Regions from separate parts of the Streptomyces luteogriseus genome, predicted to be linked through region 2. Evidence: riboswitches for the same ligand, from Rfam matches in the RefSeq annotation. Region 2 holds a riboswitch; each other region holds the start of a gene.
The links. Region 2 has a riboswitch for cyclic di-AMP ahead of BJ965_RS20070 (M23 family metallopeptidase). Riboswitches for the same ligand answer to the same signal wherever they lie in the genome.

Region 1 (7,260 bases), 3.0 Mb from region 2:
ACCGTCCGCCCGCCATGTGCTGCCCGAGTTCACCGAACGCACGGGGTCCGGGCAACGGACGATGGATCCGTACTCGAAGCTTCTGGAGGAGCGGATCGTCTTCCTCGGGGCACCGGTGGACGAGACCTCGGCGAACGACGTGATGGCCCAGTTCATGCACCTGGAGCACCGGGCCCCGGAGCGCGACATCTCGCTCTACATCAACTCCCCCGGCGGCACCTTCCACGCGATGACGGCCCTCTACGACACGATGCGGTACCTCTCCTGCGACGTGGAGACCATCTGCCTGGGCCAGGCCGGTGCCGCGGCCTCGGTGCTGCTGGCGGCGGGCACGCCCGGCAAGCGGTTCGCGCTGCCCGACGCCCGCCTGGTGATCCATCAGCCCGCCCTGCCCGAGCCGGTCCGGGGGCAGGCCGGTGATCTGGCGATCCAGGCCGACGAGTTGACGCGCGTCCGGAGCCGGATGGAGGAGATGCTCGCGCTGCACTCGGGCCGCACCCGGGAGCAGGTGAGCGCGGACATCGAGCGGGACATGATCCTCACCGCCCAGGAGGCGGTGGAGTACGGCTTGGTGGACGGGGTCATCCCCAACCGCAAGGCCACTCCGGCCCCGTCGACCGGTCGGTGAGGCCCCCGGTGCTCCCGCCCGAACTGCCGCCGCTGCCCGCCCTGACACGCGCCGAGGCGGAACTGATCGACCGTTACCTCGATGTCGTCGACCTGCTCGGCCGCATCAACCCGGCCCAGGAGGGCGACACCTACCGCGGACTGCGCGCCGCTCAGGCCCTGGTGGGCAAGGCGACCGCGCTGCGTGACGCGTTGGCCCTGATGCACCGGCGAGGCGAGACGGAACTGCACGCCGGCACGCTGGCCCGGGCCCTGCGGGTGCTGGACGGTGAGCGGCGCACCGCCCGGCTCACCCTGCCCCCGGAGTCCGTCAGTTGACGCGGAACCGTCGACTCCGGACGCACGCACCGCCGGCGACGCGCCCGGAGCTGAGTTGAAACGGACCAAAAGACGTACCCCTGTTCGGAGTAGGCGGGAGACCGATTTTGGAGCCGCTCCGGTTGCGCAACGCGCGTAGCCGATGGACGGAATGGGGCATTCCGTCGCTGGTCCGGAGCTCCGCGAACCCGTGGACAGTGGCTCGAACGCACACGTGTCCACCCGAACGGGTGAGTGGTGAGTAACAACACAAATCCCCGGTTCCGTTGGGAAATCCGGACAGGCATGCGCCAAGATCCCTGTCTGACGACAAGCCCCCGCCGCTGTGGCGGGGCGATCCGGGCGGACGCCGAGTCCTGCCGCCGCCCGGATGACCGGTCGACAGGAGTGGATCGGCAGGAGTGGAGGACCCGAGCACGACGGGTCGCCGGGACGGTCACGCCATGACCGCCCCCGAGCAGCCCTTGGGGTGAAGCCGCGTCAGCGGCCGGGCAACTTTGTCAGCCCGAATCCGACAGGTCATCCTTCACAGGCGGCTGACGAAGGGTTGCGCATGACTGCGCTCAATCGTGTCCCGTCGCTCATGGCCCGGGCCGGCACGGCCTCGGCGCTCACCATCGCCGCGGTGAGCGGCTCCATCGTGGCGCCCGGCTTCGCATCCGAAGCCGCTGCGGCCACACCGGCGACCAAGGCACTCCAGATAGCGGCCTCCAAGAAGGGTTCGCCCTACAGGTACGGGGCCACCGGTCCGCACCGGTTCGACTGCTCCGGGCTCACGCTCTACTCGTTCAAGAAGGCCGGCAAGAAGCTCCCCCGCACGGCTGCCCAGCAGTACAACAAGACGAAGCACATCTCCGCCAAGAGCCGCAAGGCGGGGGACCTGGTGTTCTTCCACTCGGGCAGCAACGTGTACCACGTCGGTATCTACGCGGGTAAGAACAAGCTCTGGCACTCCCCGAAGAGCGGGGACGTGGTGCGACTGCAGAAGATCTGGACCAAGAGTGTCTGGTACGGACGCGTGAAGTGATCCGCCCGGCGTGCGGCGGCGTCCTTGACGCGCCGCCGCATGCCGGAGCGTGACACGGGCTCATGTGCATACCCGTGCTCCCATGGCCGAGCACCGCCCTGCACCGCGCGCAACGAGACGCCGCTGCGACGCGCCGACCGCACCTTCGTCGAGCTGCTCCAGGAACTGCGCGTCACCCGGACGGGCGTGCAGATCCTCTTCTTCTTCCCGCTGGCGCCGGCTCTCGCCCCGCGCTTCGAGGAACTCGACGCGCTCCAGCGCGTCACCTACGTCAGCGCCCTGCCGCCGGCGATCCTGGCCGCCGCCCTCTTCGCCGCTGCGGCACACCGTCGGACAGCCGTCAGGGCTGCGAGGGGCGGCAGCGCACCGGGAGGCGTCGGCGCGGCGCCGGTGACGGCCGCGGGCTCCGGCGGGGGGCGCGGGGCGCGGAGCGGGCGTCAAGGCCGTGGGGATGGCCCGGATGCGGGTCGCGCGGGCCGGGGCGCGAGGAGGGCGCCGCTGGACACGCCGTGCGGGTCCCGCCGCGTGTGACTACGGCTCCTGCTGCACCGCGGTCGTCACCGGCTGGACCGGGACGACCCAGGGAAGTTCGATCGAGATGGTCTTGCCGCCCTCGCGCGTGGGGCGGATGCGGAGCCTGCCGCCGCATTCCGCGGTCAGCCAGCGGATGATGACCAGGCCGCGGCCGTTGTCCTGCTGGACGGCGGCCGGCAGGCGTCTGGGGAAGCGGGGGTGGCTGTCCGTGACACCGATGCGCAGGTGCTCGTCACGGTCCAGTTCGACGTCCACGGTGAACGTCGGCGACTGGCCGAAGGTGTGCTGGACGGCGTTGGTGGCGAGTTCGGAGATGATGAGTCGGACGGTGTCGGACACTTCCGTGTCCGCCGGCAGGCCCCACTCCGCCAGCGTGCCCACCACGTAGGCACGCGCTGCGGAGACCGAGGCGGGATCGCTCGGCAGAGTGACGGATGCTTCCAGATGGTCTGCCATGGCGACATCGTCCTTTTCCCACGGGACCGGAGCCCGACACGGAGCGGATGGTTCGAGTACGGTCCCGGACTGGTGCTTCGTCGCCAGACTGCCACCAGAGCACCCCTGAAGGACGGCGATCCACCAAGATGTGCATATATCTGTCGCTCAAAGCGGTGAACTCTGCGACGCGAGACCGTATTTGGGTGGCTCGGAAGGAGTAAGGAGGAGCCCATGCAGCACGGTCCCGCGGTGCGCCGCCGGAAACTGGGCGCCGAACTGCGTGCGCTGCGCACCTCTGCGGGGCTCACGAGCGGTGAGGCGGCCCGGCTGGTGAGCTGGCACCAGTCCAAGGTCAGCCGGATCGAGACGGGCACGAGCGGGGTGAAACCGGCCGATGTGCGGTTACTTCTCGACGTCTACGGCGTGACGGACTCCCAACTTCGCGAACTGCTCATGATGTTGGCGGGGTCCGACGACAACGGGGGCCGGCACCACTGGTGGCACGCCTACCGGGGAGTGCTGCCGCCCACCTACCGGGACTTCATCAGCCTGGAGTCGCAGGCCGACACGATGCGCACGCTGGAGACCACCGTCGTCCCCGGACTGCTCCAGACGCCCGAGTACGCCCGTGCGGTGACGAGGGCCGCGGTGGAGGGACTTCCGGAGGACGGGCTCGACACGCTGGTCGAGGTGCGGCTGGCCCGGCAGGACGTTCTGCGTGCGGATCCCCCGCTGGAACTCAGTGCCGTTCTGGACGAGGCGGTGCTGCGCCGGGAGGTGGGCGGCCCCGGGGTCATGGCCCGCCAGCTGGAACGGCTGGTCGAGGCGGCCCGGCTGCCCCAAGTGCGCCTTCAGGTACTGCCGTTCGCCGCCGGGGCACACATCGGCGTCACCGGCCCTTTCGTAATCTTCTCGTTTTCGAGCACTTCTGATCTGGATGTGGTTGTTCTCGACCACTTGACGAGTAGCCTCTACCTCGAACGGAAAGAAGACCTCCAGGCCTACACGGAGGCCTTCAACGCCCTTCAGATCCACGCCCTTTCGCCCGAGGACTCGTTGGATTTCATCGCCGGGACAGCCGCCGGCGCGTAAGGAGGCACCATGCGTGCACTGCCTCGTCACGTCCCCTCAAGCATCGAACTGCACGGTGTGCGGTGGTTGCGCAGCAGCTACAGCACCGGTGCGAACAACTGCGTCGAGACCGCGTGTCCGGACGCCCCGCCCTGGGCCGGGCTGCTCGCCGTGCGCGACTCCAAGGACCCGGCCGGACCCGCACTGCTCTTCTCCCCGGGGAGCTGGGCGGCGTTCGCGGCCGCGGTGGAACGCATGTAACCGCGTTCGATCAGGCCGTCTTCGATCAGACCGTCATCGTGCGACGCACGGCCGTGTCACGCCGACTCATGGCCGCGTCTCGCCGACTCATGGCCGCGTCTCGCCGATCAGTCGTACAGCGCGTTCGATCTGCTGAGCGGTCAGGTCCGCGCGGGCGGTCAGCCTGAGCCGTGAGATGCCGTCCGGCACGGAAGGGGGCCGGAAGCACCCCACGGCCAGGCCCGCCGCGCGGCACCGCGCCGCCCAGCGCACGGCGTCCTCGGGAGAGGGCGCCCGCACCGAGACCACCGCGGCGTCCGGACGCACCGCTTCCAGGCCCTCGGCGGTCAGGCGTGCGTGCAGTTCGCCCGCCACCGCGCGGGCCCGTGCCGCCCGCTCCGGCTCGCGGCGCAGCAGCCGCAGGGCCGACAGCGCCGCCCCCGCCGCCGCGGGCGCCAGTCCCGTGTCGAAGATGAACGTCCGGGCGGCGTTGACCAGGTGGTCGACGACCCGGGCCGGGCCGAGGACGGCTCCGCCCTGACTGCCGAGCGACTTGGACAGCGTGACCGTCGCGACGACGTCGTCCGCGCCCGCGAGCCCCATCTCCTGCGGGGCGCCGCGGCCGCCGTCCCCGAGAACGCCCAGTCCGTGGGCGTCGTCGACGACCAGCCCCGCGCCGTGCGCCCGGCAGGCCTCGGCCAGCGCGGCGAGGGGGGCCGCGTCGCCGTCGACCGAGAAGACCGTGTCGGACACGGTGATCGCCGTGCCCTCGTGGGTGGCCAGTGCCTTGCGCGCGGCGTCCGGCTCGGCGTGCGCCACGACCTGGGTGGTACCGCGGGCGAGCCGGCAGCCGTCGATGAGCGAGGCGTGGTTGCCCGCGTCGGAGACGATCAGGGAGCCGTGCGGGGCCAGCGCGGTGACCGCCGCGAGGTTGGCGGCGTAACCGGAGGAGAAGACGAGAGCCGCCTCGAAACCGCAGAAATCAGCCAGTTCCCGTTCGAGTTCGGCGTGCAGTTCGGTCGTGCCCGTGACGAGCCGGGAGCCGGTCGCGCCGCCGCCCCAGGTCCGCGCCGCCCGGGCCGCGCCCTCGGTGACCTCGGGGTGGCGGGCCAGCCCGAGGTAGTCGTTGCTCGCCAGGTCCAGGAGCGGCGAATCGGCCGGACGGGGGCGCAGAGTCCGTACGAGTCCGGCGCGGGCACGCAGCTCCGCCTGCTCGTCGATCCAGCCGAACGCCATGGGTGGTCCTCCGGAGAATTTGTAGGCAGTGCACAGACACTAGCGGGACCACCAGCAGGTCACTGTGTGGCAATACCCACACCTCGAAGCGACTCTGTTGTGCGAACTCTCCTTTGCCCCGGGCGCCTCCTTAGGACAGGATCGGCTTCCATGGACCTGCTGAACACGCTGGTGGACAAGGGGCTTCGGCGCGAGCTGCCGACCCGTGACGAGGCACTGGCCGTCCTCGCGACGTCCGACGACGACCTGCTCGATGTGGTGGCCGCGGCCGGAAAGGTGCGTCGGCACTGGTTCGGCCGACGGGTGAAACTGAACTATCTCGTCAACCTCAAGTCCGGCCTGTGCCCCGAGGACTGCTCGTACTGTTCGCAGCGGCTCGGCTCGACGGCCGGAATCCTGAAGTACACCTGGCTGAAGCCCGACCAGGCGTCCGACGCGGCGGCGGCGGGGGTGGCCGGAGGGGCCAAGCGGGTGTGCCTGGTGGCGAGCGGACGGGGCCCGACCGACCGGGACGTGGACCGGGTTTCCGAGACGATCAAGACGATCAAGGACAACAACGAGGGCGTCGAGGTCTGCGCCTGCCTGGGACTGCTCTCCGACGGTCAGGCCGAGCGGCTGCGCGAGGCCGGCGCCGACGCCTACAACCACAACCTCAACACGTCCGAGGCGACGTACGGGGAGATCACCACCACGCACACCTACGAGGACCGCGTCGACACCGTCCAGAAGGCGCACGCGGCCGGTCTGTCCGCCTGCTCCGGGCTGATCGCCGGCATGGGCGAGACGGACGAGGACCTCGTGGACGTCGTCTTCTCCCTGCGTGAGCTGGACCCGGACTCGGTTCCGGTCAACTTCCTCATCCCGTTCGAGGGCACGCCGCTCGGCAAGGAGTGGAACCTGACCCCGCAGCGGTGCCTCAGGATCCTGGCGATGACGCGGTTCGTCTGCCCGGACGTCGAGGTGCGGATCGCGGGCGGACGCGAAGTCCACCTGCGCACGATGCAGCCGCTCGCACTGCACCTGGCCAACTCGATCTTCCTCGGTGACTACCTCACCAGCGAGGGCCAGGCCGGCAAGGCCGACCTGGAGATGATCGCGGACGCGGGCTTCGAGGTGGAGGGCACCGGCCAGGTGACGCTGCCGGAGCACCGGGCCGCCGCAGGCTGTCACGACGGTGGCGGAGTCTGCGGTTCCGGCAGCGGGGCGTGCGGCTCCGGCGAAGAGCCGCAGGCCGCTGAGGCGCACACGGGCGCCGAGCCCCGGACCGACCTGGTCGCCGTGCGCCGCCGGGGCGCCGGGACGGACCTCGCGCCCAATGCCTGAGCCGGCCGTTTCCGAGCTGCTGGAGCTCGACCGGCGGCATGTGTGGCATCCGTACGGCCCGATGCCCGGGCGGCAGGAACCGCTCGTCGTGGAGTCGGCGAGCGGGGTGCGGCTGCGGATCGCCGACGGCTCGGGAGTGCCGGACGGTCCGCGCGAGCTGGTGGACGGGATGTCGTCCTGGTGGTCGGCGATCCACGGCTACAACCATCCGGTGCTCAACGAGGCCGCCCGTGAGCAGCTCGGGCGGATGAGCCATGTGATGTTCGGCGGGCTCACCCACGAGCCCGCCGTACGCCTGGCGAAGCTCCTTGTCGACATGTCGCCTGAGGGTCTGGAACATGTCTTCCTCGCCGACTCCGGTTCGGTGTCGGTCGAGGTCGCGGTCAAGATGTGCCTGCAGTACTGGCGTTCGCTGGGCCGTCCCGGCAAGCAGCGGCTGCTGACCT
Region 2 (7,260 bases):
AGTTTCCAGCCCCGCCGCAGCCGCGTCACCGCCGGTCAAGCGGACGCGCTCCAGCGCCTGTGGCCCAAGTGGGGCCTCGACATCGACGGCAGCCGGACCCTCGACCTGCCCGAGCTGTTCGGCAACGACAACCCCGTCGTCCTGGAGATCGGCTTCGGCATGGGCGAGGCCACCGCCCAGATGGCCGCGGCCGACCCCGCCACGAACATCCTCGCCGTCGACGTCCACACCCCCGGCCAGGGCAACCTGCTCAACCTCGCCGACCGCAACGGCCTGTCCAACATCCGGGTCGGCAACGGCGACGCGATCATCCTCCTGCGCGAGATGCTCGCCCCGGACTCCCTCGACGGCCTGCGCGTCTACTTCCCGGACCCCTGGCCCAAGAAGCGGCACCACAAGCGCAGGATCATCCAGCCCGACTTCCTGACCCTCGCCGCCACCCGCATCAGACCCGGTGGCATCGTCCACTGCGCCACCGACTGGGAGCCGTACGCCGAGCAGATGCTCGAGGTCCTCACGGCGCACCCCGACTTGGAGAACACGCAGGCGGACGGTGGTTTCGCGCCGCGCCCCGACTTCCGTCCCCTGACCCGTTTCGAGGGCCAGGGACTGGACAAGGGACATGTCGTGAACGACCTCCTCTTCCGTCGCGTACAGCACGTGGACCAGCCCCCCGCCGGCGCCTGACCACCCCTGGCACCTCTCCCGCCTGCGGACAGCGCCCATCCGTCGTTAGGGTCAATTCCGTGGCCACCAGCCCCCCGCATCCGTCGTACCCCAGCGGTCCCACCGACGGCGCACCCTTCGTTCCCTCGGACACGGCCGGCCCCGGCACGGCCGGCCCCGGCACGGCCGGCCCCGGCACGGCCGGCCCCGGCACGGCCGGCCCAGCCACACCCGGCCCAGGCACGACCGGCCCAGGCACGACCGGCCCAGGCACGACCGGCTCCCTGCGGCACGCCCACTGGTGGCACCGCGCCTGGGTGCGCTACGGCGCGCTGAGCACACTCCTCGCGATATCCGGCCTGGTCATCCTCGCCCTGGTCCGCGAGGAGACCGGCACGGAAGGGTTCCTGGTCGGGCTGGGGCTGGCCGTCCTCCCGGTGCCCCTGCTGATAGCCGCGTTCCGCTGGCTGGACCGGGTCGAGCCCGGCCCCTGGCGGAACCTGGTGTTCTGCTTCGCCTGGGGCGCCTGCGCGGCGGCACTGATAGCGATCGTCGCCAACAGCTTCGCGACGAGATGGATAGCGACGGCGACGGCGGACCCGTCCAGCGCGGACACCCTCGGCGCGACGGTGATAGCGCCGGTGGTCGAGGAGTCGGCCAAGGCGGCGGCCGTCCTCCTGGTCTTCCTCTTCCGGCGCCGCGACTTCACCGGCATCGTCGACGGGGTCGTCATAGCCGGCGTGACGGCCACCGGCTTCGCCTTCACCGAGAACATCCTCTACCTCGGCACGGCCTTCGGCACCGACCAGCTCACCGGCGGCCGCGGCATCGCCTCCGTCACGGCGGCGACCTTCTTCGTGCGCATCATCATGTCGCCGTTCGCGCACCCGCTGTTCACGGTCCTGACCGGCATCGGCTTCGGGATCGCCGCGCTCTCGGCGGGCCGCCGGCCCCTGCGCCGCATCGCCTTCCCGCTCGGCGGGCTGCTGCTCGCGATGGGGATGCACGCGATGTGGAACGGCTCGTCGGCCTTCGGCGAGTACGGGTTCTTCGCCGTGTACGCGGCGTTCATGGTGCCCATCTTCGGGCTGCTGACGTGGCTGGTGATCTGGACGCGGCAGCGGGAGCTGAGGACCGTACGGGCGGAGCTGCCCGCCTACGCGGTCGCCGGCTGGCTGACCCCGGCCGAGCCGTACGCTCTCGGCTCGATGCGGGCCCGCCGGATCGCCCGCCAGTACGCCCGCCGGCACGCGGGCAGGGCGGCGGCCCGGGAGGTGGCCCGGTACGAGGCGTACGCGACGTCGCTGGCGTTCCTGCGGCACCGGGCCCGGCGGGGCAGCCCCGGGGCGGACTTCGCCGTACGGGAGCGGGAACTGCTCGGCGAGCTGTGGCGGCGTCGGGAGGTGGCCCGCCCCGCCCTGGACCACGCGGCCCGGATCACCGCCCCTCCGGTCCCGGTGACGCCACCGCCCTGGCCGATGTACGGGGTGTACGGGTACGGCCACCCGTCGGCGCCGTATCCCGCGTACACGCCGTACCCCGCGTACAACCCCTACCGCTCCTGAAGCGGCTCCCCGCAACCGCGCGCCCGAAGCTCCGCTACCGAATCCGCTCCCCGAAGCTTCTCCCGAAGCCGCTCCCTGAAGCCGCTCCCGAAGCTCGGATCAGGCCGAGGCCCGGGTGAGCCGCGCGATCTCGGTCTCCGAGAGCGTCAGCTCCCCGACGCCGAGCAGCGCGGGCAGCTGCTCCACCGTCCGCGCGGAAGCGATCGGCGCCGCCACGGTCGGCTGCGCGGCGAGCCAGGCGAGGGCCACGGTGGCGACGGGAGCGCCGTGCACCCCGGCGACCTCGTCGAGGGCGTCGAGAACCCGCCGCCCCCGTTCGGTCTCCAGATGCTTGGCGGCACCGCCCGCCCGCGCGCTCTCGACCTGCGTACCGGGCCGGTACTTGCCCGTGAGGAAGCCGGACGCGAGCGCGTAGTACGGAACGGCCGCGAGGCCGGCCCGCTCGGCGAGGTCCTGGATCTCGCCCTCGTAGGTGTCACGGGAGACCAGGTTGTAGTGGGGCTGGAGGGCGACGTACCGGGCGAGGCCCTCGCGGTCGGAGAACTCCAGGGACGCCCGCAGCCGCTCGGCGGTGATGTTGGAGGCGGCGATGTGCCGCACCTTGCCGGACTTCACGAGGTCGTCGAGCGCGCCGATGATCTCCTCGACGGGCACGTCGGGCTGGTCGAAGTGTGTGTAGTACAGGTCGATGTAGTCGGTGCGCAGGCGCCGCAGGGAGGCGTCGGCGGCGGCCTTGATGTTGGCGGCGGACAGGCCCCGGAAGCCGGGATGCTGGCTGACCTTCGTGGCGACGACGACGTCGGAGCGGTTGCCGCGCGCTTCGAGCCACGCGCCGAGGATGGTCTCGGACTCACCGCCCTGGTTGCCGTCGACCCACGCCGAGTAGACGTCGGCGGTGTCGACGAAGTTGCCGCCGGCGGCGGTGTAGGCGTCGAGGACGGCGAAGGACCGGTCCTGGTCGGCGGTCCAGCCGAACACGTTGCCGCCGAGGGCGAGGGGGAAGACCTCGAGGTCGGAAGTACCGAGCTTGCGAAGAGTCGTCATGGTCGGTGTCAACGACCGCGCAGGAACGCCTCATTCCGCAACGGACGCAAAACTCCCGTAAACCCCACGCCACCCCGCACGCCGCCGCACCGGACGAAGCCGCTCCGCGCCACACCGCAAAAGCCGGCGGCCCTGACGTCGAGGGGTCGTCGTCAGGGCCGCCGATGCTTCGACGAGCGCGCACTGCTCAGGGAGTCAGTCCCTTGCCCCGCAGCCAGGCCATCGGGTCGATGCCGCTGGCGGATCCGCCGGAGTGGACCTCGAGGTGCAGGTGCGCCCCGGTGACGTTGCCGGTGGCGCCCACGCGGCCGATGACGTCGCCGGTGCTGACCTTCTGGCCGACGCTGACGCCGATGGAGGACTGGTGCGCGTACCAGATCTCGGTGCCGTCATCGAGGGTGAGCACGGTCTTGTAGCCGTAGGAGCCGTTCCAGCCCGCCTCGGTGATGGTGCCGCTGTGCACGGCCTTGATCGGCGTGCCCGTGGGGGCGGCGAAGTCGAGGCCGGTGTGGTAGCCGGAGGACCAGTAGGCGCCGGCCTGGCCGAACGTCGAGGTGAGGGTGTAGGAGGAGGTCGGCAGCGTGAACTGCTTGGCGAGGGCGGCGAGCCGCTCGGCCTCGGCCTTCTTCCTGGCCTCTTCCTCCGCCTTCTCCTTGGCCTCGGCGGCCTTGGCCTTGGCTTCCTTCTCCGCCTTTGCGACCGCTTCCTTGGCCGCCTTCTCGGCGGCGGCCGCGGCGTCCTCGGCGGCCTTGGTCTCGATCTGTTCCTGCTGGTGCTCGACCTGCGCCATGATCCGGGCACGCAGCGCGTCACCGGCGCCGGCGCGGGCGCCGGACGTGTCCTTCGCGGTGTCCGCGGTGGCGGTGCCGAGGCTGCTGAGCGGGGTGGCGGAACCTTCGGGGGTGTCGTCGTCCGAGATGAGGGAACCCACCGAGGGCAGGTCCGGAACGGAGATGGACACCGGGGGCTTGCCGGTCTGGGCGCTGGCCATGCCGCCGGCACCCACGGCGGCTATGACACCGACGCCGAGGACGGTGGAGCTGCGGGCGAGGCCTCCGCCGCGCTGCTTGGTGACGCGATGCCGGCCGCGGACGGGACGGATGGACTCCTCGGTGGGGTTCCACTCCTGGAACGGGCCCTCGTCGGTGTGCTGGCCGCCGAATCCGAAGGTGTCGTTCTCGCGCTTCGGCGCGTACGGGGCCGCGGGGGCAGGCCGGTTGGACGCCACGTGGGCGTACTCCTTTCCTTCCTTCTCGCCTACCGGGTTAGCTGACGGGTTCGGAGCAGGAAGGTCTCCTACGCGCGTATACCTGCCGTGCTTCCACGGTGGTATCCGCCCGATTCACCCCAAGTGGTGGTTCCCCGGTTCCCTTTCGGGATTCGGCGCGTGCGCACGGAGCCGCCTTCTGTGACGGCTGGGACGACCGCGCTGCGTTATCGAACGTTAATGGAGGCGCGAGGGGTATTCCAGCGATTCCACTTGATCATTAACCTTTTTCGCGCGGACTTACCTGCCATGACCGGCTTAAATCGGGCGAGTTGACCGCACCGCAGGTGACTGACGGGTTTTGACGGTGCGTCAGTTGTTATGCGGAACGGGACGGTTCGCTCACCGACCGTAGTGAGCCATCGGGCAAGCATGGGAAAGCACCGAGGGCCGGAACCCTTTCGGATTCCGGCCCTCGGCCTTCAGTAGCGGGGACAGGATTTGAACCTGCGACCTCTGGGTTATGAGCCCAGCGAGCTACCGAGCTGCTCCACCCCGCGTCGTTGTGACTCCAGTGTACGCCATCCGCGGGACCACTCGCACACACCCACCGATCGGGCCGGTGCTCAGCCCGGCAGGTGATGGTTCGGGGCCTTGGCCCGCTCCTCGTGTTCCGGGAGGACGACGACCTCCACCCCCCGGGCCGCGAGGAGCCCGCTGCCGTCGGCGTCCGTCACGAAGGTGTCCGGCTCGCGCCAGGCCGTGACGACCCGCCGTACCCCCGCGTCGAGGATCAGCCGGGCGCATGGGGCGGGGCGTGAGGCGCGGCGGGCGCACGGCTCCAGGCTGCTGTACACCGTCGCGCCGGGCAGGCGCGGGTCGGCCGGGTCGATCTTGGCGAGGGCCGCCTCCTCGGCGTGCACGACCGGGTCGCCGGCCTCTCGGGAGTGGCCGCGGGCCAGTTCCGTGCCGTCGGCGGCGACCACGACCGCGCCCACGCTGAACGCCGTGTCCGACGGCGGGCAGCGCTCGGCCAGTTCACAGGCGAGGGCGAGCCAGTGGTGGTCGGCGGCGGCGGGGAGCCCGCCGGTGCCCGGGGCGGTCGGCTCGTAGCGCATCAGGACCACGTCCTCGATCCGCCGCGTCTCCAGCAGCCGGAGCCGGCCGCCCTGGTAGCCGCCGGGGCCGAAGAGGCGGGGGGCCCGGGGGTCGCCCACGAAGAGCGGGGCGAGGACGAGTTGGAGTTCGTCGGCGAGGCCCTGGGTGAGGAGCTGGGTGTGGATCAGTCCGCCGCCCTCGACCATGAGCCGCCGTACGCCCCGGACGTCGTGCAGGTGCGTGAGCAGCCGCCGCCAGTCGAGGTCGGCGCCGAGCGGGACGACGTCGGTGTTCAGGCCCAGGGAGCGGGCACGCTCGGCGCCCTGGTCGGTGGTGTAGAGGATCTTCCCCCCTCCGGTGTGCCAGAAGCGGGCGTCCGGGTCGAGGTCGCCGGAGCCGCTGACGGTGACCTTGAGGGGGTACTCGGGCTTGCCTGCGGCGGTGCGGGCGGCCCGGCGGCTCTCCGAGTTCACCAGCAGCCGCGGGTTGTCGGCGCGGATGGTGCCGGCGCCGATCAGGATCGCGTCGACGCCGGCCCGGACCTCGTCGACCCGGTCGAAGTCGGCCGGGCTCGACAGAAGCAGGCGGTCGGGCCCGGTGTCGTCCAGGTAGCCGTCGAGGGAGACGGCGGCGGACAGCAGGACGTACGGACGAGGCATCGGTGCTCCGCGGCTGGTCGGGACGGCGGGACGGGAGGGGCTTGGTTCAAGTTTGAAACAAACCTACACTGGTGGCATGACGACTCGCTGGCTCACCCCCGATGAGCAGCGCGCCTGGCGCGCCTACATCGCCGCCTCGCTGCTCCTGGAGGACGCGATCGACCGGCAGCTCCAGCAGGACGCCGGCATGCCGCACCTGTACTACTCCATCCTGTCCGTCCTGTCGGAGTCCCCGGAACGGCGGCTGCGGATGACCGATCTCGCCGAGCGGCTGAAGATCACCCGCAGCCGGCTGACGTACGCGGTCGCGCGGCTGGAGAAGGACGGCATGCTGCGGCGCGAGGCCTGCCGCCACGACAAGCGGGGCAGTATCGCCGCGCTGACCGACGAGGGGTTCGCCGTGCTGGAGCGGACGGCTCCCGGGCATGTCGAGACGGTGCGGGACTTCTTGTTCGACCGGCTCAGCGAGGAGCAGGTGGGGCAGCTGGAGGAGATCTCCACCGCGATCGCACAGGGGCTCCAGGAGGACGGGGCCCGGCCGGCGGCGGACGACGTGCCGTGGCGGCGGAGGTCGTCGCCGTCCTGCTCATGACGCGCCGGTGACGCGCATCACACAGAGCCTCAATCTCATTGCTTCAAATTTAAAGCATGAGTAGGGTTCCGGTCGTGGAGCTGCTTCAAATCTGAAGCAGTACGGTTGTGCAGCCGAACAGGAAACGGAACCCGGAGGCCCCGCATGCCCGACACCCCCGCCGTCATCGCCACCCCGCGCTCCCGCGTCCGGGTCCCGCTGCGCTTCCACGACGGCTACGAGGCCGACGCCGAGCTCGTCACCTTCCACGGGCTGGCCGACGGCCAGGAGCACGTGGCCATGGTCCTCGGCGAGCCCGGCCCCGTCCCGCTGGTGCGGCTGCACTCCGAGTGCCTGACCGGGGACGTGTTCGGCTCGGCCCGCTGCGACTGCGGCCCGCAGTTGCGCGAGGCGGTCGAGAGCATCGCCGAGCGCGGCGGCGTGCTCCTC
Region 3 (7,260 bases), 3.5 Mb from region 2:
GGTGTGGTCGAAGACGAGCCGGCCGTTGTTCCACCACCGGACCGTGGAGCCGTCGGAGACGATCCGGACGCGGTTCGGCTCGCCCGGGACCAGCAGCGGCTCGGTGTAGTCGAAGACCAGGGGGCGGACACCGGGTTGGCCGACGTAGCGGCGCAGCCGGGTCGTGGTGTTGTGGTTGGCGCCGTAGCCGGCGTAGTACGTCGTGAGGTGGTCGTACTCGTCGAGCGCCCCGCCGCGCGGCGTCGCGAAGAGGTCATCCGGGGAGCGGACGTCGGTCGCGTTCCAGAAGTTGTTGAGGTCGGAGACGCGGTCGTTGGCTCCCCCCTCGGACACCGGCGTGGCGGTGTACTCGAGGACGTACGGGCCGTCGAGACGCCGTGTGAACCAGACGGTCGCCCCGCTCGGTACGTCGATCTCCAGGACGCCGCGCGAGGCGGTGACCGTACCGCCGTCCTGGAGTTCGGTCACCCACTGGGTGAGGCCGTGACGGAAGTCGTCGTGAGCGATGAGCCGTCGGCGCCCGGGGACGGCACTCGCGCTCCCCGTCGGGGCGATGGCCGCCAGGGCGGCTCCTGCTGCCAGGGCTGCGAACGTTCTGCGGGTGGTCGGCACGGGACACAGCTCCTTCAGAAAGCGCTTGCACTCACGATGCGATCACTGTGTCTCAACTGCCGCCCCCTGTCGATCCCTTGAGGCGGTCGACGCAGACACACCGAAGGCCGGACCCGGGGATCGGGGTCCGGCCTTCGGAGGCGTGTCAGGCAGGCGGTCGTGCGGTCGGTCAGCCGACAGAGACGCCGTGCGAGCGCAGGAACGCGACCGGGTCGACGTCGGAGCCGTAGTCCGGCGTGGTGCGGATCTCGAAGTGCAGGTGCGGTCCGGTCACGTTGCCGGTCGCGCCCGACAGGCCGACCTGCTGCCCGGCCGTCACGGTCTGGCCGGCCGAGACGGAGAGCTGGGACAGGTGGGCGTACTGGGCGTAGTGGCCGTCGTTCAGCTTGATGACGACCTGGTTGCCGTAGGCGCCGCCCCAGCCGGCGGAGACGACCTCGCCCGGGCCGACGGCCTTGAGGGACGTGCCGGTCGGTACGACGAAGTCGACACCGGTGTGGTAGCCGCTGGACCACATGCTGCCGGACATGCGGTACGGCGTGCCGACGGTGGCACCGTCCACCGGGAGGGTGTAGCCGCTGGAGTTGCTCTCGGCGGCGGGCTTGGCCGCGGCCGGCTCGGCAGCGGTCTGCGCCTTCGGGGCCGACTCGGCGGCGGACGGCTTCGGGGCCGAGGCCTTCGGCGCGTCCGGGGCGGCGGCCTTCGGCGCGCTCGCGGCCTTCTTGCCGATCGACAGCTTCAGGCCCGGGTGGATCAGCGACGGGTCGGAGCCGACGGCGTCACGGTTGTCCGCGTAGAGCTTCTTCCAGCCGCCGCTGACGTTCTGGTCGTCGGCGATCCTCGCGAGATAGTCGCCGGCCTTCACGGTGTACGTGCGGGGGCCATTGGCCTTTTCGGCGGCCTTCTTCTCGGCGGCCGGAGCGGACTGGACGGCCTTTTCCGGAGCCGTCTCCGGGGTGGCGGCATGAGCGCCGGCGGCCCCCATGAGCGGCAGGGCGAGGGCGGCCCCGCCGGTTCCGGCGACGGCGATGGAGCGGGTGAAACGCTGGGACTTGGGGCGGCGGTGCTTACCCTTCGCGGGCATGGCGAATTCCTCTCCGTCGCCTGCGAGGTGAGCTGTCGGGTGCGGGCTGGAGATGCCCGGCCGCGCCGTGGCGCGGCTTAACCCCAAGCCGTTCCGGGAACCGGAACAGGCGTCTTACCTGTGGGTCCCCCGCTCCTGCCGTACGTCGGGTCAGTGTGTGGGGCTCCGGGCGGCGGCAGGATTAGGCGTCCGTCCGGATTGGTGTGGAACGTAAGCGACCAAGACGCAATAGGACAAGCTTGCGGTTGCCCGTGACGGTGTTTCCCTTGATGCCTCGGCAGATGCGGCGTCACCGAGCGTGGATTACGGATCTCCCGCTTTCCTCAATACCCCTGAATAACGCCAGAATTACGTGAACATGGCAACAACACATCGTCACGAATATGACGATGGTCACGCACCCCGACCTCATCTCCTTTACGATCGGGGCACGTTACCCCTTAGCGGCCGAAGCTCCCTATTCGGACAGAACGACTACTTCCGCTTAAGCCGGACGACTGCGGCGTCCAGGTCTCCACGCAGACCGACCCCCAGTCCGTGATGAAGCAGCACGGCCCCTCGGTGTACTTCGCCGGTTTCGAGGCATTCGTACTCTGCTGCCGGGTCGAGACCGCGCAGCCGGAGTGCCGGTACGCGCTCGCCGTAACGCTGCGCCTGGAGCCAGGCGAGGACGACGGTCTCGTCGCCGAGGACGTACTGCACGGCACTCGATCCACCCTCCGGGGGACGCAGCCGGTAGAGGTCGCCGCGCTGCACCACGGGCCGGATCTCCTTGTAGAGCCCCACCCACTCCCGCGCCTCGGCGAGCTCCTCGCGCGTCCACTTCGTGAGGTCGCCGCCGACGCCCAGCACGCCGGCCATGGCACTGACGAAGCGGAACCGCAGGGAGCTGGCCCGCCGGTTGAGCATGGCGTTCGGACTGTCGGTGACCCAGGCGGCCATGACCCGGGCCGGATGGATCTGACTGAAGCCGTCCTGGATCGCGAGCCGGTCGAGCGGGTCGGTGTTGTCCGAGGTCCACACCTGGTCCGTGCGGCTCAGCACGCCGAGGTCGATCCGGCCACCGCCGCCCGAGCAGGACTCGAAGGCGACTCCCGGGTGGGCGGCCCGCAGCCGGTCCAGCAGGGCGTACAAGCCGTGCACGTGGTCGATCCACAGCCGCTGCGGGTAAGGGTCGTCCGGCCAGCCGGCGTCGGTGAAGCAGCGGTTGAAGTCCCACTTGACGTAGTCGATCGGAGCACTGGAGAGGAGCGCGTCGAGCTGCTCCCACAGGTACTCCCGGACGTCCTCGCGGGCCAGGTTCAGTACGAGCTGATTGCGGAACTCCGTCCGCTTTCGTCCTGGTTGGTACTGCACCCAGTCCGGGTGCGCGCGGTACAGGTCGCTGTCAGGGTTGACCATCTCGGGCTCGACCCAGATCCCGAACTGCATGCCGAGGCCGTGCACGTGGTCGGCGAGCGGCTTCAGTCCGCCCGGGAAGCGGTCGGGGTTCGGGGTCCAGTCGCCCAGTCCGGCCCGGTCGCTGGTACGTGCCCCGAACCAGCCGTCGTCGACCACGAACAGCTCCACGCCCATGGCGGCGGCCCGCTCGGCGAGCGCCCGCTGCTGCTCCTCGGAGATGTCGAACTCGGTCGCCTCCCAGGAGTTGAACAGCACCGGCCGGTCCCGGCCGACGTCCGGGATCACGTACGCCCGCTGGTACGCGTGCCAGGCGCGGCTCGCCCCGCCGAAGCCGCCGTCGCTCCAGAGCCCGGCGAAGACAGGGGTCGTGTACGACTCCCCCGTGCCCAGCATCAGCAGGCCCGAGTCGTCGTGGCCGGCGCCGCCGGTGATCTGCACCCGCGCGTCCGGCAGCTGGGCCACGGCGATGCGCCACGACCCGGACCAGCCCAGGGCACAGCTGTAGACCTCGCCGCGCTCCTCGGTGGCGTCGGTGTCGAGGGCGACCCACGGCAGGTGCTGGTGGGAGGTGTGCCCGCGGCGGCTGCCGATGACCTTCTCGCCATGCGTGAGGGCCGAGCGTGCCAGCCGGGACTCGGCGCCCCAGCGACCGTGCAGCTGGGACAGCCGCCAGGCGTCGCGGTCGGGCAGGGTCCAGGTGGCGGAGTCGGCGCGCAGCAGCTCGACGGCCGGTCCCCGGTTGTCCAGGGTCACCCAGCGCTCGACGACATCCGTCGAGGGGCGCATCCGGTAGTGCAGCGTGACGGTGAGGTCGCCGTCACGGAACCGGAGCCGCAGCTCGCCGTCCTCGGTGTCGTGTCCCACGTGGACCCACTCGGTGCCGCGCCGCCCGGCCGTGCGCACGGACAGGGCGGGGCGGACGAAACGGGGGCCGCCCTCGACCGGGTACTCCTCGCGTCCGTCGAGCGGGGACTCGAAGGGCCAGTAGTCCGGCAGCGGCCGGACGGCGAGGGCCTCGGCGTCGGCGAGGCCGATCCGGGGGCCCCAGTGCAGGTGCAGCAGCTCGTCCCGCTCGGTGACATGGACGGCGTAGCTGCTGGCCGGCCCGGAGAGCACCCACGTACGACCGTCTTCGGAGATGTCCAGCATCGCGCCCTCACAGATTCGAACAAGCCCGACCAGGTGCGACCAGGCGGCAACATCATCAAGGGCCGCGGGGGCTCCGGGCAACGCCTGTGGACAACTCATTGCCCCAGGCAGGCATGTCGTATCGTCGAGTCGTGCCCGCCGACGAGCCGCGGCGGCGGCGCCGAAGGGGAGGAGCCCTCGTGACACAGCAGGTCCCGTCGACCGAGCCCGAGCTGGCCGGAGTGCGCAACTTCCGTGATGTGGGAGGACTTCCGACCGTGGACGGACGGCGCGTGCGCCAGGGAGTGCTGTTCCGCAGCGGCCACCTCGCCCATGCGACCGGGGAGGACGCCGCCTTCCTGACCACGCTGGGCCTGCACACGATCTTCGATTTCCGCAACGCCGCCGACCAGAAGCTCGAGGGGCCGGACGTCGAGCTGCCCGGCGTGCGCAATGTGAACCTGCCGCTGAGCGACCCCGCCGACGGCGCCGAGTTCTGGAAGATGGTCCGCGACGGCGACCTGGACCAGCTGCGCGAGATCCTCTCGGACGGCAAGGGCGCCGGTCGCATGATCGCCTCCTACCGCACGATCATCAAACACCGCACCGACGAGCACTCCCGGGTGCTGCACGCGCTGGCGCAGGACAGCGTCCCCGCGCTGATGCACTGCGCGGCGGGCAAGGACCGCGCTGGTCTGTCCGTGGCGGTGACGCTGCTGGCGGTGGGCGTCGAGCGCGAGGCGATCGTCGAGGACTACCTGAAGTCGAACGCCAAGCACCGCCGTTACAAGGTGCACCGCAGCAGCTCCGCCGCCTCGGCCTACTCCCCCGAGGTCATGGAGCTGCTCAGCCCCCTCTTCGACGCGCGCTCCGAGTACCTGACGGCGGCCTTCGACACCATCGAGGAGACCTGGGGCGGCGTCGACGCCTACCTGGAGAAGGGGCTGAACCTCACCCCGGAGACCCGGGAGCGGCTGCGCGAGCGGCTCGTCGACTGAGACGCCGGGACGGGGCTACTTCGCGCCGAGCGCGAAGAGCAGGTACACGAACGCGGCGAAGATGTGGCCGGCGATGAGGTAGACGAACAGTCTCACCCACAGGGCACGGGGGAACTTCTCCTCCATGTCGCTCATGACGCGTCTCCAGGGGTGGGGCCCAGGCACAGGGCGGCCGTGGGGCTCTGCAGCAGGGTATGGACGAAGAGCAGGTCGACACCGTCGTGGTCCTCGGCGGCGATCCGGTGCGGGGTGAGCGAGTCGAAGTGGGCACTGTCGCCGGCCGCCAGCCGGTGCGTGCTGTCCCCGAGGCGCAGCCGCAGCCGGCCGCGCAGCACATGGAGCCACTCCTCGCCCGGGTGGACGCGCACGACGTCGCCCTGGGAGCCGTACGGGACGTGGACCCGCAGGGCCTGCATCCCGCGGCCCGGGGCACCGGCCTGCCAGTAGGTCCAGCCGCCGGCCGCCGTGGGTTCCATGTCGGCCGCGCGGACGACGGCGTCCCGTCCGGCGACCGTCTCGCCGAGCAGCTCGGCGACGGTCGTACCGTAGACACGGGCGAGCGCGAGCAGCATCGGCAGCGAGGGCTGGCGCTGCCCGGTCTCCAGACGGGAGAGGTGGGCGGGCGACAGCCCGGCGGCGCGGGCCGCGGCCTCCAGGGTGAGGGAGGCCTGGCGCCGCAGGGCCCGCAGCTGGGGCGCGACGGCGGGGAGCGCAGCGGCCGCGGGTTCGGCCGGCGAGTCGGCCCCGGAGGGCCGCTCGGTCTCGGAGGGGCTCATGCCTCCATTCAGCCGGACCTTTGCCTCACCGGCAAATTTCTTGCCCCACAGGCAAACTCGCCGCCTATCGGTTGGCCACCGCCTGCTTGACCAGGGTCTTCCCGAAGTCCCACACCAGCCCGCCATTGTGCGCGTCGTCCATCACCGCCGTGAAGGCGTCGACGAACCGGTCCACCTCGCGTTCGCCGATGATCAGCGGCGGGATCAGCTTGATCACCTCCATGTGATCGCCGGAGACCTGGGTGAGGATCCGGTGCCGCTGCAGCAGCGGCACGACGACCATCTGCGCGAAGAGCCCCTTGCGGGCGGCCTGGAGCATGGCCCAGCGGCTGCGCAGCTTCAGCGACCTGGGGCGTCCGAACTCGATGCCGATCATCAGGCCCCGGCCCCGGACCTCGGCGAGCATCTCGTAGCGGTCCGTGAGCGCGGCCAGCCGGGATCTGAGCCGCTCCCCGGTGGCCCGGACGTTCGCGACGATCTGCTCGTTCTCCATCACCGACAGCACCGCGAGGCCCGCCGCCATGGCCTGCGCGTTGGATCCGAAGCTCGCCGAGTGGACGAGGACGCGGTCCATGGACGAGTAGACCTTCTTGAAGATCCAGTCCTTGCCGATCGTGGCGCCGACCGGGACATATCCGCCGGAGAGCGCCTTGGCTACGCACACCAGGTCGGGCTCCACGCCGTCCTCGTGCTGGTAGGCGTAGAAGTCGCCGGTCCGGCCGAGGCCGGTCTGCACCTCGTCGGCGATGAGCAGCGCCTTGTGCCGGTGCAGCAGCTCCTGGGCGGCCCTCAGCCAGCCGGGCGGGCCCGTGAGGACGCCCTTGCCCTGGATCGGCTCGACGATCAGCGCGGCGACGTCGCCCTTCCTCAGCTCCCTCTCCAGCGCGTCGAGGTCGCCGAGCGGGACGGCCGTGTCGGGCAGCAGCGGGGCGAAGCCGTCACGGAAGCCGGACTCGCCGTTCACGGAGAGGGAGCCGGTGGTCAGGCCGTGGAAGGCGTGCGCGCAGTACAGGACCCTGGGCCTGCCGGTGACGAACCGGGCGAACTTCAGGGCGCCCTCGACGGCCTCGGTGCCGCTGTTGCCGAAGAACACCCGGTCCAGGTGCGGGCTGTGCGCGAGGAGCTTCTCCGCCAGCAGGCCCGGCAGCGGCTGGCAGTCGAAGCGGGTGAGGTCGGCGAGCTGCGCGTCCAGGACGTCGTGCACCGCCTTGCGCACCACGGGGTGGTGGCGGCCGAGGCCCATCACCCCGAACCCGGCGAG

Region 1: linked by a shared signal. The riboswitch ahead of BJ965_RS33375 (C40 family peptidase) and the one ahead of BJ965_RS20070 (M23 family metallopeptidase) in region 2 are both predicted to bind cyclic di-AMP.
Region 3: linked by a shared signal. The riboswitch ahead of BJ965_RS04690 (M23 family metallopeptidase) and the one ahead of BJ965_RS20070 (M23 family metallopeptidase) in region 2 are both predicted to bind cyclic di-AMP.

What each region holds. Positions count from the first base shown of each region.
Region 1 covers NZ_JACHMS010000001.1:7,512,281-7,519,540, reverse strand. The annotation lists gene BJ965_RS33385 (ATP-dependent Clp protease proteolytic subunit) at 1-628, shown strand, start outside; gene BJ965_RS33380 (hypothetical protein) at 637-945, shown strand; cyclic di-AMP (ydaO/yuaA leader) riboswitch at 1,293-1,494, shown strand; gene BJ965_RS33375 (C40 family peptidase) at 1,499-1,972, shown strand; gene BJ965_RS38785 (DUF6328 family protein) at 2,012-2,503, shown strand; gene BJ965_RS33365 (ATP-binding protein) at 2,504-2,962, opposite strand; gene BJ965_RS33360 (helix-turn-helix domain-containing protein) at 3,176-4,036, shown strand; gene BJ965_RS33355 (DUF397 domain-containing protein) at 4,046-4,276, shown strand; gene BJ965_RS33350 (8-amino-7-oxononanoate synthase) at 4,364-5,491, opposite strand; gene bioB (biotin synthase BioB) at 5,642-6,814, shown strand; gene BJ965_RS33340 (adenosylmethionine--8-amino-7-oxononanoate transaminase) at 6,807-7,260, shown strand, end outside.
Region 2 covers NZ_JACHMS010000001.1:4,549,458-4,556,717, reverse strand. The annotation lists gene trmB (tRNA (guanosine(46)-N7)-methyltransferase TrmB) at 1-687, shown strand, start outside; gene BJ965_RS20080 (PrsW family intramembrane metalloprotease) at 951-2,231, shown strand; gene BJ965_RS20075 (aldo/keto reductase) at 2,331-3,275, opposite strand; gene BJ965_RS20070 (M23 family metallopeptidase) at 3,463-4,503, opposite strand; cyclic di-AMP (ydaO/yuaA leader) riboswitch at 4,515-4,671, opposite strand; tRNA gene BJ965_RS20065 (tRNA-Met) at 4,969-5,042, opposite strand; gene BJ965_RS20060 (dihydrofolate reductase family protein) at 5,109-6,239, opposite strand; gene BJ965_RS20055 (MarR family winged helix-turn-helix transcriptional regulator) at 6,316-6,831, shown strand; gene BJ965_RS20050 (GTP cyclohydrolase II) at 6,976-7,260, shown strand, end outside.
Region 3 covers NZ_JACHMS010000001.1:1,017,224-1,024,483, forward strand. The annotation lists gene BJ965_RS04685 (DUF6250 domain-containing protein) at 1-612, opposite strand, end outside; gene BJ965_RS04690 (M23 family metallopeptidase) at 782-1,696, opposite strand; cyclic di-AMP (ydaO/yuaA leader) riboswitch at 1,701-1,855, opposite strand; gene BJ965_RS04695 (alpha-galactosidase) at 2,171-4,246, opposite strand; gene BJ965_RS04700 (tyrosine-protein phosphatase) at 4,426-5,223, shown strand; gene BJ965_RS04705 (DUF6126 family protein) at 5,239-5,358, opposite strand; gene BJ965_RS04710 (helix-turn-helix domain-containing protein) at 5,355-5,999, opposite strand; gene BJ965_RS04715 (aspartate aminotransferase family protein) at 6,064-7,260, opposite strand, start outside.